DNA from 2 places in the Exiguobacterium sp. s128 genome. Region 2 is predicted to be linked to the other one. Evidence: a T-box and tRNA genes for the amino acid it is inferred to sense, from the RefSeq annotation. Region 2 holds a T-box; the other holds one or more tRNA genes.
What was found. A T-box is a leader RNA that pairs with one kind of tRNA and senses whether it is charged. The one in region 2 lies ahead of ileS (isoleucine--tRNA ligase), so its partner is inferred to be a tRNA-Ile.
Positions count from the first base shown of each region.

Region 1: it encodes a tRNA-Ile, which carries the amino acid that the T-box ahead of ileS (isoleucine--tRNA ligase) is inferred to sense. The anticodon was not compared.

Region 1 covers NZ_JACSMT010000002.1:16,238-23,625, reverse strand. Annotated here, with positions in the region: gene ispG (flavodoxin-dependent (E)-4-hydroxy-3-methylbut-2-enyl-diphosphate synthase) at 1-357, opposite strand, end outside; gene KNQ13_RS01220 (hypothetical protein) at 550-1,023, opposite strand; gene KNQ13_RS01215 (Na/Pi cotransporter family protein) at 1,246-2,886, shown strand; tRNA gene KNQ13_RS01210 (tRNA-Met) at 3,006-3,079, shown strand; tRNA gene KNQ13_RS01205 (tRNA-Ile) at 3,091-3,164, shown strand; gene KNQ13_RS01200 (alpha-amylase) at 3,296-4,756, shown strand; gene KNQ13_RS01195 (superoxide dismutase) at 4,850-5,458, shown strand; gene KNQ13_RS01190 (peptidoglycan D,D-transpeptidase FtsI family protein) at 5,599-7,388, shown strand, end outside.
Region 2 covers NZ_JACSMT010000010.1:42,318-49,705, reverse strand. Annotated here, with positions in the region: gene KNQ13_RS06130 (uracil-xanthine permease family protein) at 1-399, opposite strand, end outside; gene pyrR (bifunctional pyr operon transcriptional regulator/uracil phosphoribosyltransferase PyrR) at 451-981, opposite strand; gene KNQ13_RS06120 (RluA family pseudouridine synthase) at 1,223-2,146, opposite strand; gene lspA (signal peptidase II) at 2,146-2,619, opposite strand; gene ileS (isoleucine--tRNA ligase) at 2,694-5,429, opposite strand; T-box leader at 5,486-5,716, opposite strand; gene KNQ13_RS06105 (DivIVA domain-containing protein) at 5,717-6,238, opposite strand; gene KNQ13_RS06100 (YlmH family RNA-binding protein) at 6,265-7,038, opposite strand; gene KNQ13_RS06095 (YggT family protein) at 7,038-7,310, opposite strand; gene KNQ13_RS06090 (cell division protein SepF) at 7,313-7,388, opposite strand, start outside.

The DNA of each region.
Region 1 (7,388 bases), on a different contig from region 2:
GACCGCTTCGACTTTTTCGCGGCGTCCGATATTACCCGGGTTGATGCGGATTTTATCGACACCCGCTTCGATGGCCATGAGAGCGAGTTTATAATTGAAGTGAATGTCTACGACAAGCGGAATGTTGATCCGGCTCTTGATTTCTGCAAGGGCGAGCGCATCGCGTTCTTCTGGACAAGCAACACGGACGATTTGGCATCCTGCTTCTTCAAGACGTAAAATTTCAGCGACAGTCGCTTCGACGTCGTGTGTTTTTGTTGTCGTCATACTTTGAATGATGACTTCATTACTTCCACCAATGACAAGGTCCCCAACACGAACGGGACGAGTCTTAGAGCGATGGACCATTTTCGGCATATCGAAAATCCCCTTTTGCGGCATAACGCCAGATTGTTTATGACTACTTGTACTATCATATCGAACTATTCCCTAAAAATCGAGAAACAAGAACGAAAATCGAACATTTACAATTGTTTAACACGGATTGTGTAAAGTCAATCCGCCGCCGGACGGATTGTCGGTCGGGAAAAAATCAGATGCGGCGCCCGGTCACCGCTGGACCTTGGAAGGGTTCTTTTTTTTACGCGCCTGTACGAGAGGGAGGACCGAATAAAGTATATGCCCTCCTAACAGGACGGATATTCCGATAGTTGTTGCTCCTAATTGATAGAAAAGTACGCCGATCGGAAAAGTCCAGATATTGGCGGCAACCGTATAAGGGAATACTTGTCGAAATGCCCATGGTTTCGGAAGAAGCCATTGGATGAGCCAACGATTCAGATAAGAAACGAATAACAGATACAACAAAACGGCGATTGCGATGAAGATAAAATGAAGGATGAACCAGATCACAAATGGGATCGATTGATCGAGCAGGATGCTATCGATGATCGTCGTCCACAGGGAAATCCACGCTAATCCACAGAAATAAAGGGTGATGTCTGCCAAGCGAGTTTTTAAAAAAACACGATTAGGAATTAGGGTGGTTTGTAAGTAATTAAGTAGTTGACTTAAAAAACGCATGGAAATCACTCTTTCTTCTGTATTGTAACAACTCTTTTTGAATTTAAAATCCTTTTAATGCCAACGTATTTTCTGTTTTAGTACAGATTAATAAAACCTTAACAATCAAATATCGGAAAAACTGTTTACAAGTTCAATAGACCTTTACATAATAGGAGAGGTTGAACGACAGAAACTTAATAAAAAATCAATTCCACTTTTTTTATACGAGGAGATGACAAAATGAACTATGATTTGCAGGAAATGATTTTCACTTTTATTGGTGGACTTGGTATTTTCCTATTCGGTATTAAGTATATGGGAGATGGTCTTCAAAAAACAGCAGGAGACCGTCTGCGGTATATTTTAGATAAATATACGTCAAACCCGCTGCTCGGAATTTTAGCGGGTATTGTCGTCACAGTTTTGATTCAGTCGTCATCTGGTACGACCGTCATCGTCGTCGGTCTCGTCAGCGCAGGTCTGATGAACTTACGGCAAGCGATTGGTGTCGTCATGGGGGCGAACATCGGAACAACGATCACGGCCTTCATCATCGGCTTTAACGTCAAGGAAGCAGCACTCCCGGCGATCGCGCTTGGAGCGTTTCTGATCTTCTTCTTCAATAAAGAACGTATTCAATACATCGGACAGATCTTCTTTGGATTTGGTGCACTTTTCTATGGATTGACGCTCATGGGCGACGGGATGGCACCACTGGAGTCAAGCGAATGGTTCCGCGAACTGACAGTGTCGATGTCAGACAATCCGATTCTTGGTGTGTTTGTCGGAACGATTTTTACGATTCTTGTCCAATCTTCCTCTGCAACGATTGGGATTTTGCAAGAGTTATATGATGGCGGGATGATCGATATCAAGGCTGCGTTACCCGTCTTATTCGGTGATAATATCGGAACGACGATTACGGCGGTTCTTGCGGCACTCGGTGCTTCGATTGCAGCAAAACGGACAGCTGCGGCGCACGTCATCTTCAACATCGTCGGAACGATTCTATTTTTGATTGCTTTGCCTGTATTCTCGAGTTTCATCACCTGGATTACAGGAGCGCTTGATCTTGAACCGAAAATGCAAATTGCTTTTGCACACGGAACGTTTAATGTCGTCAACACGTTGATTCAATGTTGGTTCATCGCACAAATCGCATGGCTCGTCCAAAAAGTCGTTCCGGGTACGGATACGACGGTCGACTCAAAACCACGTCACTTGGATCAAAACATCCTCAATCAATCATCGTCACTTGCATTGAATCAAGCGAAGCTGGAAGTATTGCGGATGGGTGAATTCTCTAAAGAAGCACTTGGTAAAGCACATCGTTATACGCAGTCACATGACAAAAAAGATGTATCAGAAGCAGATCAAATCGAGTATGCGATCAATCATTTGAACACTGAAGTAACAAGTTATCTCGTCAAAGTGGCGGCACATGATCTGTCAGAGCGAGAATCAAACGATCATTCGCTCTTGATGCATGCGGTCAATGACTTCGAACGGATTGGTGATCACGTCGAGAACGTCATCGAACTCGTCGACTTCCAAATCGTCAACCGGATTGTCTTTACGAGTCAAGCGAAAAAAGAGTTGGATGAGATGTATGTCCTGACTCAAAAAATCGTTGAGACGGCCATCAAAGCAGTCGAGCTCGATGATGTCTCGTTAGCACGTCAAGTGCTTGAGTTAGAAGGAAAACTTGATTCCCTTGAACGTTCATTCCGTAAACACCACGTCTTGCGTGTTAATGCAGGGGAGTGTACCGGTCAAGCCGGAATGATTTTCGTTGATTTACTATCGAACTTGGAACGAATTGGCGATCATGCCGTTAACATTACGGACCTCGTACTTGAACAACGTTCAGGAACAGCCTGAATGGGGAGATGAAACAAGAGGAATTTCTGAAAAGAAATTCCTCTTTGTTTTTGTGAGATAGTTTATTGACATTCGAGTTTGATTTTAGTAATCTGATATTAGTTGTTTCAAACTATCATGGCGGTGTAGCTCAGCTGGCTAGAGCGTACGGTTCATACCCGTGAGGTCGTGGGTTCGACTCCCTCCGCCGCTACTATTACTTAAGGACCCTTAGCTCAGCTGGTTAGAGCTGACGGCTCATAACCGTCCGGTCGCAGGTTCGAGTCCTGCAGGGTCCATTGTAGAAACGCACACTCTTTTTTTGAGAGGGTGCGTTTATTTTTGCTTTCTTGGGGAATATTAAAGATATTGTAATAATGTTCATACAATACTATTCATACTATGGCAATTTAAGGGAGAGCGAAGAGAGATGGAACGTAACCATACAATGATGCAGTTTTTTGAGTGGCATGTAGAAAATGATGGGAAGCATTGGCAACGCTTGAAAGAGAGAGCGCCGAAACTGCGTGCTGCAGGCATCACATCTGTTTGGATTCCACCCGCATCAAAGGGGCAATCAGATGAAGATACAGGGTATGGCATTTACGATGTCTATGATTTAGGGGAATTCGATCAAAAAGGAACGGTCCGGACGAAATACGGGACAAAAGATGAATTGATTGAAGCGATACAAGTTGCCCATGAAAATGACATTGCCGTCTATGCAGACGTCGTCATGAACCATAAAGCGGCAGCGGATGAATTAGAAACGATTAAAGTCGTGGAAGTCCACCCGGAAGACCGTTCACAAGAAATTTCAGAAGAATTCGAAATCGATGCGTGGACGAAGTTTACGTTCCCGGGTCGAAACGGTAAATACTCTGATTTCATCTGGACACATGAGTTCTTCAATGGAACGGATTTTGATGCACGTGAAGAAAAAACGGGTGTCTTTAAGATTTCCGGTAAAAATAAAGACTGGAACGACCAAGTGGATGATGAGTTCGGTAACTATGATTACTTGATGTTCGCAAACATTGATTACAACCACCCAGAAGTACGTCAAGAGATGATCGATTGGGGGAATTGGTTCAAAGACACAATCAATTGCCAAGGGTTCCGGTTGGATGCCATCAAACACATCAACTATGAGTTCGTCAATGAATTCGCAAAATCGATGATTGGAGATAATCCGGAAGGTTTTTATATGGTCGGTGAGTTCTGGAAATCGGATTTAGATGATTGCCGTCAATTTTTAGACAGTGTGGATTATACGATCGATTTGTTTGATGTGCCGCTTCATTATAAATTCCATGAAGCGTCGCAACAGGGACAAGAATTTGACTTGACGACGTTATTTGCAGATACACTCGTTGAGTCGCACCCGACAAACGCGGTGACGTTTGTTGATAACCATGACTCGCAACCAGGTGAATCGCTTGAATCGTGGATTGACGACTGGTTCAAACAACATGCCTATGCATCGGTACTCCTTCGTAAAGACGGTTATCCATGTGTCTTCTATGGCGACTACTATGGTGTCCAAGGACCTCATCCGGTCGAAGGCAAAAAAGAGATGATCAATGCTTTGTTGTATGCCCGTTACCATAAAGCATATGGCGAACAAGAAGATTACCTCGACGATCCACATTGTGTCGGTTGGGTCCGTCGTGGTGTCGAAGAATTCCCGAACTCGGGCTGTGCGGTCTTACTGTCGAACGCGGATATGTGTGAAAAACGGATGTTCGTTGGTGAATCACGTGCGGGAGAGCATTGGTTCGATTATACGAATCACCAGGAAGAACCGGTCGTCATCGATGAAGAAGGATTTGGTGTGTTCCCGGTTCCAGGCGGCGGCGTTTCTGTATTCGCTCCACGTGACGAACAGTAATTTATAAGGGTGATTGCTTGCGCCTGACCAACTATTTTTGCTAGTCTTAAAGAGTACTGAAATTCCGAAAATAGGATAAAGGGGGACATGAAAATGTCAAAATTTGAATTACCAGAACTCGGCTACGCTTATGATGCGCTAGAGCCACATATCGATGCTCGTACGATGGAGATTCACCACTCTAAACACCACAACACGTATGTCACGAACGTCAACGCGGCACTTGAAGGGTCAGAGCACGAAGGGAAATCACTTGAAGAGTTGCTTCAAAACCTTGATTCGCTTCCGGCAAACATTCAAACAGCTGTCCGCAACAACGGTGGTGGACATTGGAATCACTCGTTCTTCTGGAAACTCTTGAAAAAGAATGACGGAGCGGCTCCGACTGGCGAACTTGCTTCAGCAATCGACGAGTCATTTGGTTCATTCGATGCGTTCAAAGATGCATTCGCAAAAGCAGCAACAACACGTTTTGGTTCAGGTTGGGCATGGCTCATCGTCGACGGTGGCAAATTGGCTGTCGTATCGACACCAAACCAAGATACACCAGTCATGGAAGGCAAAACGCCAATTCTTGGACTTGATGTTTGGGAACATGCGTATTACCTCAACTACCAAAACCGTCGTCCAGACTACATCACTGCGTTCTTTAACGTCGTTGATTGGGATCACGTTGCGAAGCTTTACGCTGACGCAAAATAAAGACAAGGTAAAAGAATCGGTTTCCCGAAACGGAAACCGGTTCTTTTTTTTATGCGGAAAATGATGGGATAGGTTGTTATGGAAAGTTTCCTTCTATATAATGAAACAAGATGACTTTTTGAACGATAGGGGAGTACGCCATGGCGAAACGAATCACGGTAAGAGGGAAACGGCGGAACCACCTGCCGCTTCGCTTGAATTTAATGTTCTTTGTAGTATTTTTATTGTTTGCGATTTTAATTTTCCGCTTAGGTGTCGTACAAATCGTCAACGGTGAGAAAATATCACGGGAAGTCCAAAAAACAGAGATGATTGCCTCCAAGTACGAGGTACCACGCGGAAAGATTTACGATCGGGATGGACGACTGTTAGTCGATACGATTTCGAAGTATTCAATCGTCTACCGCCGTTCTCAAAACACAAAGGTTGACGAGCGGATTGAGATTGCATCACGCCTTGCAGCCATCATCAAGTTGCCAAAAGACGATTGGAAAGTAACAGAGCGGGATATGAAGGATTACTGGATTGCCGTCAACGGTGACGAGTCAGACCGTCGTTATGAACAAGCGGTTAAAGAGAAGTATCCGGATGCTGAAACACGTGATGAATTATCGATTTCGGAACAAGATCAACTTCGTCTCGATACGATTACAGAAAAAGATATCGACTTTGATGATCAGACGATGGAAATCATCGCGATCAAACACAACATGGAAGTCGGTTACGCCCTTGATCCGCAACTTGTTAAATTAGGCGCGGACGCTAAAGAGATGGCAATCATCGATGAAAACCTGGAAGAGTTAAAAGGGGTTTCTGTCGAGCCGTTTTATGAACGTTCGTACCCTTATGAAGGAACATTACGTAACATCTTCGGGAAATATTCGAAAATTCCGGCAGAGCAACAAGCGGAGTTTAAGGCAAAAGGTTATAGCTTAAATGACCGTGTCGGAACCTCATTCTTGGAACAACAATATGAAGATTTATTACGAGGGAAACCAGCGTATGATGTGTATGAAACGTTTAATGGCGAACCGGTTGGTGAACCAAACCGTGAGGAAGGCGAGTCAGGGAAAGATCTCGTTTTGACGGTTGATGCGGAATACAATAAACAAGTTGACCAAATCTTGCAGCAAGCAATCAAAATGGGTCGCGGCATGGGCAGTGGCTATCTAAAAGAAGGGTATGCCGTCGTCATGAATCCGCAGACCGGTGAAATTCTTGCCATGTCCGGACAAAAACTCGACACGTCAACGAACAAATTTAGTGATGTTGCCATCAATAACGTCTTGACGTCCCTTCAAATCGGTTCGACGATTAAGGGAGCGACGGTTGCGATGGGACTTGAGGAAGGTGTCATTCGTCAAAATGAAGTCATCAACGATGCGCCGATTACGATCGGCGGTACTAAAAAAGGGTCGTATGTCAACATGGGACCGATTACGGATCTGACGGCACTTGAACGTTCATCCAACGTCTACATGTTTAACATCGCGATGCGGATGGCAAATTATCCGAGTAATGGTGTGGCTGGTGCGAGTGTTGATGCAGCGGCGGCGATCATGCAGAACTATTACAGCCAATTTGGTCTAGGTGTCACGACGGGAATTGATTTGCCCTATGAAGCCAAAGGGGTACAAGGAACACCAGACCGTGTCACGCTCTTGATGGACCGAGTGATTGGTCAATATGATGCCTTTACACCGTTACAGGTGGCTCAGTACATCTCGACACTCGCCAATGGTGGGTATCGCGTGCAGCCTCACTTCTTAAAAGAAGTATTGGCTTCGAATTCAATCGAAGATGGAACAAAGCAAGTCGATTACAGCTTCAAAACAAATTACCTGAACCGACTCGAAGTTAGTCAAGCGAACATCGATCACGTTCGCGAAGGGTTACACCGAGTCGTCAAAGGAGAACGTGGTACGTCTAA
Region 2 (7,388 bases):
GATGACAGGTCCGATGACGACCGGCGGCAAGAGTTTCATCAGCCAACCGACACCTGTATAGGTGATGATGAGTGAAACCAGTCCGTAGACCAGTCCTGCGACCATCCCGCCGACAAGCGCATCTTCCACTCCCCAGCGTTCACTGACAGCAATGATCGGGACGATATAGGCAAAACTCGAGCCTAAGTATGTTGGGACTTTGAAGCGTGTGACGGCGAGGAAAATCAAGGTGCCGACTCCACTTGCGACGAGGGCGACGGATGTGTTTAATCCCGTCAATAACGGAACAAGAACCGTCGCGCCAAACATCGCGAAGACATGTTGCAGGCTGAGCATCAGCCACTGAAGGGGGTGTTTCGGTCGTTCTTGTACATCAAGAACCGCTGTGTGGGTTTTCATAAGGATAACTCCCTTTCTGGTCTCTCTGGACCACCTTAAAGGTATTTGTGTTTAACGTTTGATAAATACTTGATCAGCGTCATCGACTTCAGATAAGGCGACGACGACTTGTTCTTCACGTGATGTCGGGACATTCTTCCCGATAAAATCTGGTCGAATCGGAAGCTCCCGGTGTCCCCGGTCGACGAGGACCGCCAACTGGATCATGCTCGGGCGTCCATGGTCGACGAGTGCGTCCATCGCGGCACGGACGGTCCGTCCGGTGTAGAGGACATCATCGACGAGAACGATGATTTTTCCTGTCACCGTCTCCGGCATGTCTGTTCCTTTGATTTCCGGCTCAAGGCTTTTTTTCGATAAGTCATCCCGGTACATCGAGATATCGACGACACCGAGTAAAACCGGTTTTCCTTCAATCTGTTCGATCCGTTTCGCTAGGCGACGAGCCAATGTCTCGCCTCGTGTCTTGATGCCGACAATCATCAATTGGTCGATTCCTTTGTTACGTTCGATGATTTCATGGGCAATCCGTGTCAACGCACGACTGATTGCAGCTTCATCTAAAATGACGGATGGTTTCATGATAGCTCCTTTCTCAAAAAAAACCTCCTGCTTAAAGTCGCAGGAGGTTGTTGAAGACAGACGTGTATGGTAGCGTCGTGCTACACATTTTTACACAAATGAAGTGTCTCCCTTTCGTAGCCTCTCCGGACTCGTTTAAAGGTGTGCTATTGGTAGGATCGTCAACGCGGACGACCGATTTGTGAGGCAGATGTCTCGCATCGCTCTCTAGGTGTTACTCTACCGTTTTATCAGAAAAACGTCAAGACTCTAGTTCAAGTTTTTTTAACTGACCGATCTCAAACGTCATCTCTTCTGGTAATGGTGCCTCGAAATGTAACATCTCACCAGTCCGCGGATGCTTGAACCCAAGAACAGCGGCATGAAGCGCCTGTCCGTTCATTTTCATCGTCTTCCGTGGTCCATATTTCGGATCCCCCGCAAGCGGGAAACCGATGTAACGCATATGGACACGAATCTGGTGTGTCCGTCCCGTTTCGAGTTTACATTCGACGACGGTAAATCCTTCATAGCGTTCGAGAACACGGAAGTGCGTCACGGCAGCTTTTGAATTTTTATCCGTCACCGTCATCCGTTGGCGGTCGTTTTTGTCACGACCGACAGGCGCTTCGATCGTTCCCAGTTCATGGGGGATCTCCCCATGCACTAACGCGATATAAAGACGTTCCGTCGTCTTGTCTTTTAGTTGTTGCGCAAGTGATTCATGTGCCAAGTCATTTTTAGCAACCATCAAGAGACCGGACGTATCCTTATCAATCCGGTGGACGATCCCGGGACGTTTTACCCCGTTGATGCCGGATAAATCCTGGCAGTGGTGAAGTAACGCATTGACGAGTGTCCCGGATACATGTCCTGCTGCCGGATGGACGACCATGCCTTTTGGTTTATTGATGACGATGACGTCACCGTCTTCATAGACGACGTCAAGCGGGATGTTTTCCGGTAATACTTCCAGTTCAACCGCTTCCGGTATCCGAACGAGGATTTCTTCCGTTCCGGACATCTTATAGTTCGGTTTGACGATTCGACCGTCGACTTCGACATGACCTGCTTTTAACCAATCCTGGACTTGTGAACGTGACCAGTCTTGTTGTTCGGCCAACCATTTATCGATTCGTCCTGTTGCACCATTGGCTTTTACAGCCCATTCATTTTGTTCATTCATTAATCAATCGTTCCCTTCTTAGTCAAACGCTCTTCAAACATGACGCTGATCAGCATCAAAATCACCCCAAACGTCAAACAGACGTCTGCGACATTGAATATCGGAAAATTATACCCGAACGGATAAAAATGAAAAAAGTCGACGACTTCTCCACGCGCCATCCGATCGATGAAATTTCCGATTGCCCCACCTAATAACAAGGCGACGCTCCAAGCAAATACTTTGTTTTGAGTTCCTTCTTTATACAGAAAATAAATCAATCCGATGACGACAACGACGGTGATCAAAAAGAAAAAACCAAACTTCCCTTCGAGCATTCCCCATGCCGCGCCACGATTCCGGTATGAATTCAGATAAAAGAAATTCGGAATGATCTCAATCGCCTGACCAATCGTCATCTGTTGGACGACGATCCATTTCGTCAGTTGATCCACTCCTACGAGTACAGCAGCAATCGCTAAGTAAAGCCACATTCTTTTTTTCCTCCACATCAAAAAAATAGTGAAGGACCGCTACGAAGTCGCCGTAGCTGCCCCTCACTGATTCATTATAAAGAATTGACGACTTCAGTACAACGTGGGCAAAGTGTCGGATGAGCCGAATCTTGACCAAGTTCAGTCGAATATGTCCAGCATCGTTCACATTTCTCCCCATCTGCCTTGAGAACCGTGATTGCAGTTGTTCCGTATGTCTTTTCAGCAGACTCTACAAATTCAATCTGTGAGACTTGTAATAACTGTTCCAAATGCTCGATCGTCGCAAGTAATGCTGTTGTTTCAGCGTTTGGTGCAAGCTGCAGTTTCGCTTCCAGTGTTTTCCCGACAAGTTTCTCAGCACGTGCTTCTTCGAGTGCTTTTAAGACGTCATCACGGAAAACGAGGAAACTGTTCCATTTCGCAATCAACGCTAGACCCTCTTCCGATACTTCCGGTGTTTCCGGAAGATCCGTCAAGAAGATACTTGCTGTCTCGACACCCGGAACGAATTCCCATGCTTCGTCTGCCGTATGCGGTAAGACCGGTGCCATCAATTGTAACAACGTGACGACCGTGTCATACATGACCGTTTGAACGGCACGACGCGCCGGTGCATCTTCTTTTTCGATGTATAAGATATCCTTCGTGTAATCGAGATAGAACGATGACAGATCAAGGACACAGAAGTTATGCAACAGTTGATACACTGCCATGAAGTCATACGCATCATACGCTGCTTTGACTTTTCCAACCAGTTGGTCCAGTTTCGTCCGCATGAAACGATCCGATTCCGGCAAGTCAGCAAACGCGACACGATGTGTCGTGTGATCGAATTGATCCAGGTTTCCGAGTAAGAAGCGGACCGTGTTCCGGATTTTCCGGTACGATTCCGAAACTTGTTTGAAGTTGTCCATCGAAGCACGAACATCTGATTGATAATCGACGGAAGCCACCCACAGACGGAGAATCTCAGCACCAAACTGTTGCATGATTTGGATCGGCGCAATCGTATTTCCGATGGATTTCGACATCTTCCGTCCTTGTCCGTCAAGGACGAATCCGTGACTGACGACCGCTTTATATGGCGCTTTCCCTGTCGTTGCGACTGCTGTCGAAAGGGATGAGTTGAACCACCCACGGTATTGGTCCGATCCTTCGAGATAGAGATCCGCCGGACGTTCGAGCTCCGGACGTGCTTCTAACACACCCGCATGTGACGAACCGGAGTCAAACCAGACATCCATGATGTCCGTTTCTTTTTTGAAAAGACCGTTTGGACTTGCCGGATGCGTAAAGCCTTCAGGTAGCAAATCGATGGCTTCGCGCTCATACCAGACGTTTGATCCGTGTGCTGCGAACAGATTCGCGATATGGTCAATCGTTTCCGGTGTGACGATTTCTGTGCCATCTTCTGCATAGAAGATCGGCAGTGGTACGCCCCACGCACGCTGACGCGAAATGACCCAGTCTCCCCGGTCTTTGAACATATTGTGGAGACGTGTTTCGCCCCATTCCGGTACCCATTGAACGCCTTTGATCTCATCCAGGATCTCCGCACGGAAATCTTTGATCGAAGCGAACCACTGGGGTGTCGCCCGGAAGATGACCGGTTTTTTCGTCCGCCAATCGTGTGGATACGAGTGTTTGATGAACGACAATTTCAACAACGCGCCGGCTTCTTCTAACGCAATTCCGATTTCTTTGTTGGCATCTTCATAGAACATGCCTTCAAAACCAGGTGCTTCTGCCGTCATGACACCTTTATCATCGACTGGGCAAAGGACATCCAGTCCATACGCCTGACCGATTCTAAAGTCATCTTCCCCGTGTCCAGGAGCTGTATGGACGACACCGGTTGCTTCCGCCGTGACATGATCGCCAAGCATGACGAGGGACTCACGGTCATAAAGCGGATGTTTCGCTTTGATGTATTCGAAGTCTGCTCCGTTGAAGACACGACCGACCGTCGCTTCTCCCCAACCTAATGCTTCGATGACTTCCGGTACAAGTGTCTCGGCAACGATATAACCTTTGCCTTGGTATTCGATCCGCGCATACGTCAACTCACCGCTGACGGAAATCCCAAGGTTCGCCGGAATCGTCCAAGGTGTCGTCGTCCAGATGACGAAATGATCCGTTGGTTCAAGAATGTTTTTCCCGTCCATGACTTGGAAGGCGACGTAGATGGCAGCAGAACGTTTATCTTGATATTCGATTTCTGCCTCTGCAAGAGCGGATTCCGAAGAAGGCGACCAATAGACTGGTTTTTTTCCTTTGTAAATATAGCCTTTGTTTGCCATATCACCAAACAGACGAATTTGTGCCGCTTCGAATTCCGGTTGCAACGTGATGTAGGGGTTATCATAATCCCCTAACACACCAAGGCGTTTGAACTGTTCACGTTGATGATCGACTTGCTCGAGTGCATATTTCGCACATAACTTGCGGAATTCAGCAACCGACATCGATTTCCGGTCGACACCCGCTTTTTGAAGGGCCGTTTCAATCGGTAATCCGTGCGTATCCCAACCTGGGACGTACGGCGAACGGAAACCGTTCATGGATTTGTAACGAACGACGATGTCTTTTAAGACTTTATTTAAACCATGTCCCATATGGATATCACCATTGGCATAGGGAGGACCATCATGCAAGATGAACGTCGGTTTCCCAACATTTTTTTCCTGGACCGCTTCATACAAGTTCATCTCGTTCCATCGTGCTTGCATGTCCGGTTCGCGTTTTGGTAAGTTACCTCGCATCAAAAATTCGGTTTTCATCATCAATAACGTATCTTTGTACTCCATCTGGCAATCCCTCACTTGTCTGTATTTTACGTACAAAAAAAGCCAAGCTCATCCCTGATAGGGACGAGTTTGGCTTGAACTCGCGGTACCACCCTACTAGCAACCCTGACATACGGATTACCACTTAAGAGCCTGATAACGGAGGCGAAACGACGAAACTTACTGATCAAGCGTTCAGTTTCGTACTCAAAGGGGATATCCTTTTTCATTTACTGATCGGGCTCACACCAGTCCCCGATTCGCTGACAGTATCTTGATAAAAGACGTGTCCTTCTCATTGATTTAACTTATATGACATCGTCGTCATTATACGCAACTGCCGGAATCTCGTCAAGCGCACCGCGGGTCGAACTATCAAACGCATCCCAGTCATGGCTTGTCAGTAATTCCATCTGCGCATCGATCAATACTTTAAACCGGTTTCGATAGAGCTCGATTTTTTTACGCATTTGCTCGACCTCGAAGTCTGTTCGTTGGGCACGACGTTGCGCAGCATCTTGGAGCTGTTCTGCCTCACGTTCGGCTTGTTTGACGATCAAGCTCGCTTCTTTCGTCGCGTTGGCTTTCACTTCTTCGGCGGCTTCTTGCGCTACGATGATGGATTTGTTTAATGTTCCTTCCATCGAGCTAAAATAATCGACACGGGATTGCATGTTTTGAATGACTTCTTGTTGTTGGCGGTTTTCTCGTAATAACAATTCAAAATCCTTGATGACTTGATCAAGAAATTCATTGACCTCATCTTCGTCATAGCCGCGAAACTTACGTGTAAATTCCTTATTGTGAATATCAAGTGGCGTCAATGGCATGATGAAATCCTCCCTCAGCTTGTTGGTTACCCTTTTAACAGACCGTATTGCAATTTGATTCGATCCCGTTTCGTTGAGCCGAGGACGGCAATCAGCTTGACACGTCCTGTTCCACGAAGGGACAATAAATCCCCTTCTTCTAACAGAAAACTAGGATCTTCCACGATTTTATAGTTGACTTTACTTTCACCTTGTTTAATCAAGCTTTGTGCTTTTTGTCGTGAAAAACCAAGAATTTCACTGACCACGGTATCAAAACGTAAGGAGCTGACAAACCCTAACTCTTCTTGCCATTCCTGCTCCTTGGTTTTCAGCTGTTCTTCGAAATCAACGACCGACAAACGGATTTTGGTTTTTCCGGCACGCTCGACGTTGGCTTCGATATACGAAGACACTTCTTTTGCGACCGCAAACTGAACGACTTGATCTTGAATCACGACGTCCCCAAATTTCCCTCGCTTCAGCCCGACGTTCAACAATGTCCCTGTGACCTGTCGATGCGACAATTCTACGAATTTGGTAGGATAATGGATACGATAAATGGCAATATCAAAATCGTTTGCATCGAGATCGTAGTAATCAGGTGCAATCAAAGCACGTTGTCGTTCTGCGCCTTCGAAACCGCCCTCAAAAAAGAGGGCACATTTCGTTCCGACGAGTTCTCGTGTGATCTGTTGTTCACGTGGATCCAAAAAATCAGTTAATTTAAACGTATAGGTCGCTTCGACATGGTCGATCCAGTTCAAGACGAGATCGACAAACTCCCGCTCATGTCCACGATAGTGATCGTATACACTCATTACAAGAAGATTGCTCGAATACCTGACTGTGCCAGATTAAGCACCAGAAAGGCAACGATTGGTGAAATGTCAAGCATACCTCCGATGGGCGGGATAATCCGTCGGAACGGTGCGAGGAACGGTTCGACTAGCATCGCTAATACTTGACCGAATTTAGATTCCCGAGCATTCGGGAACCAGGAAAGTAAAATGTAACCGATCATCACGTAACTGTAATATTGAAGTAACGTACTCAATGTACGCCCGATTGCGTACATGACTTGTGAATCCATGCTTACCACCCCTTATGGTTGATATCGTCTTCTCCGAGTAAGTTCGAAATACTCCCGGCTAACTCGACGTTGTTCGGA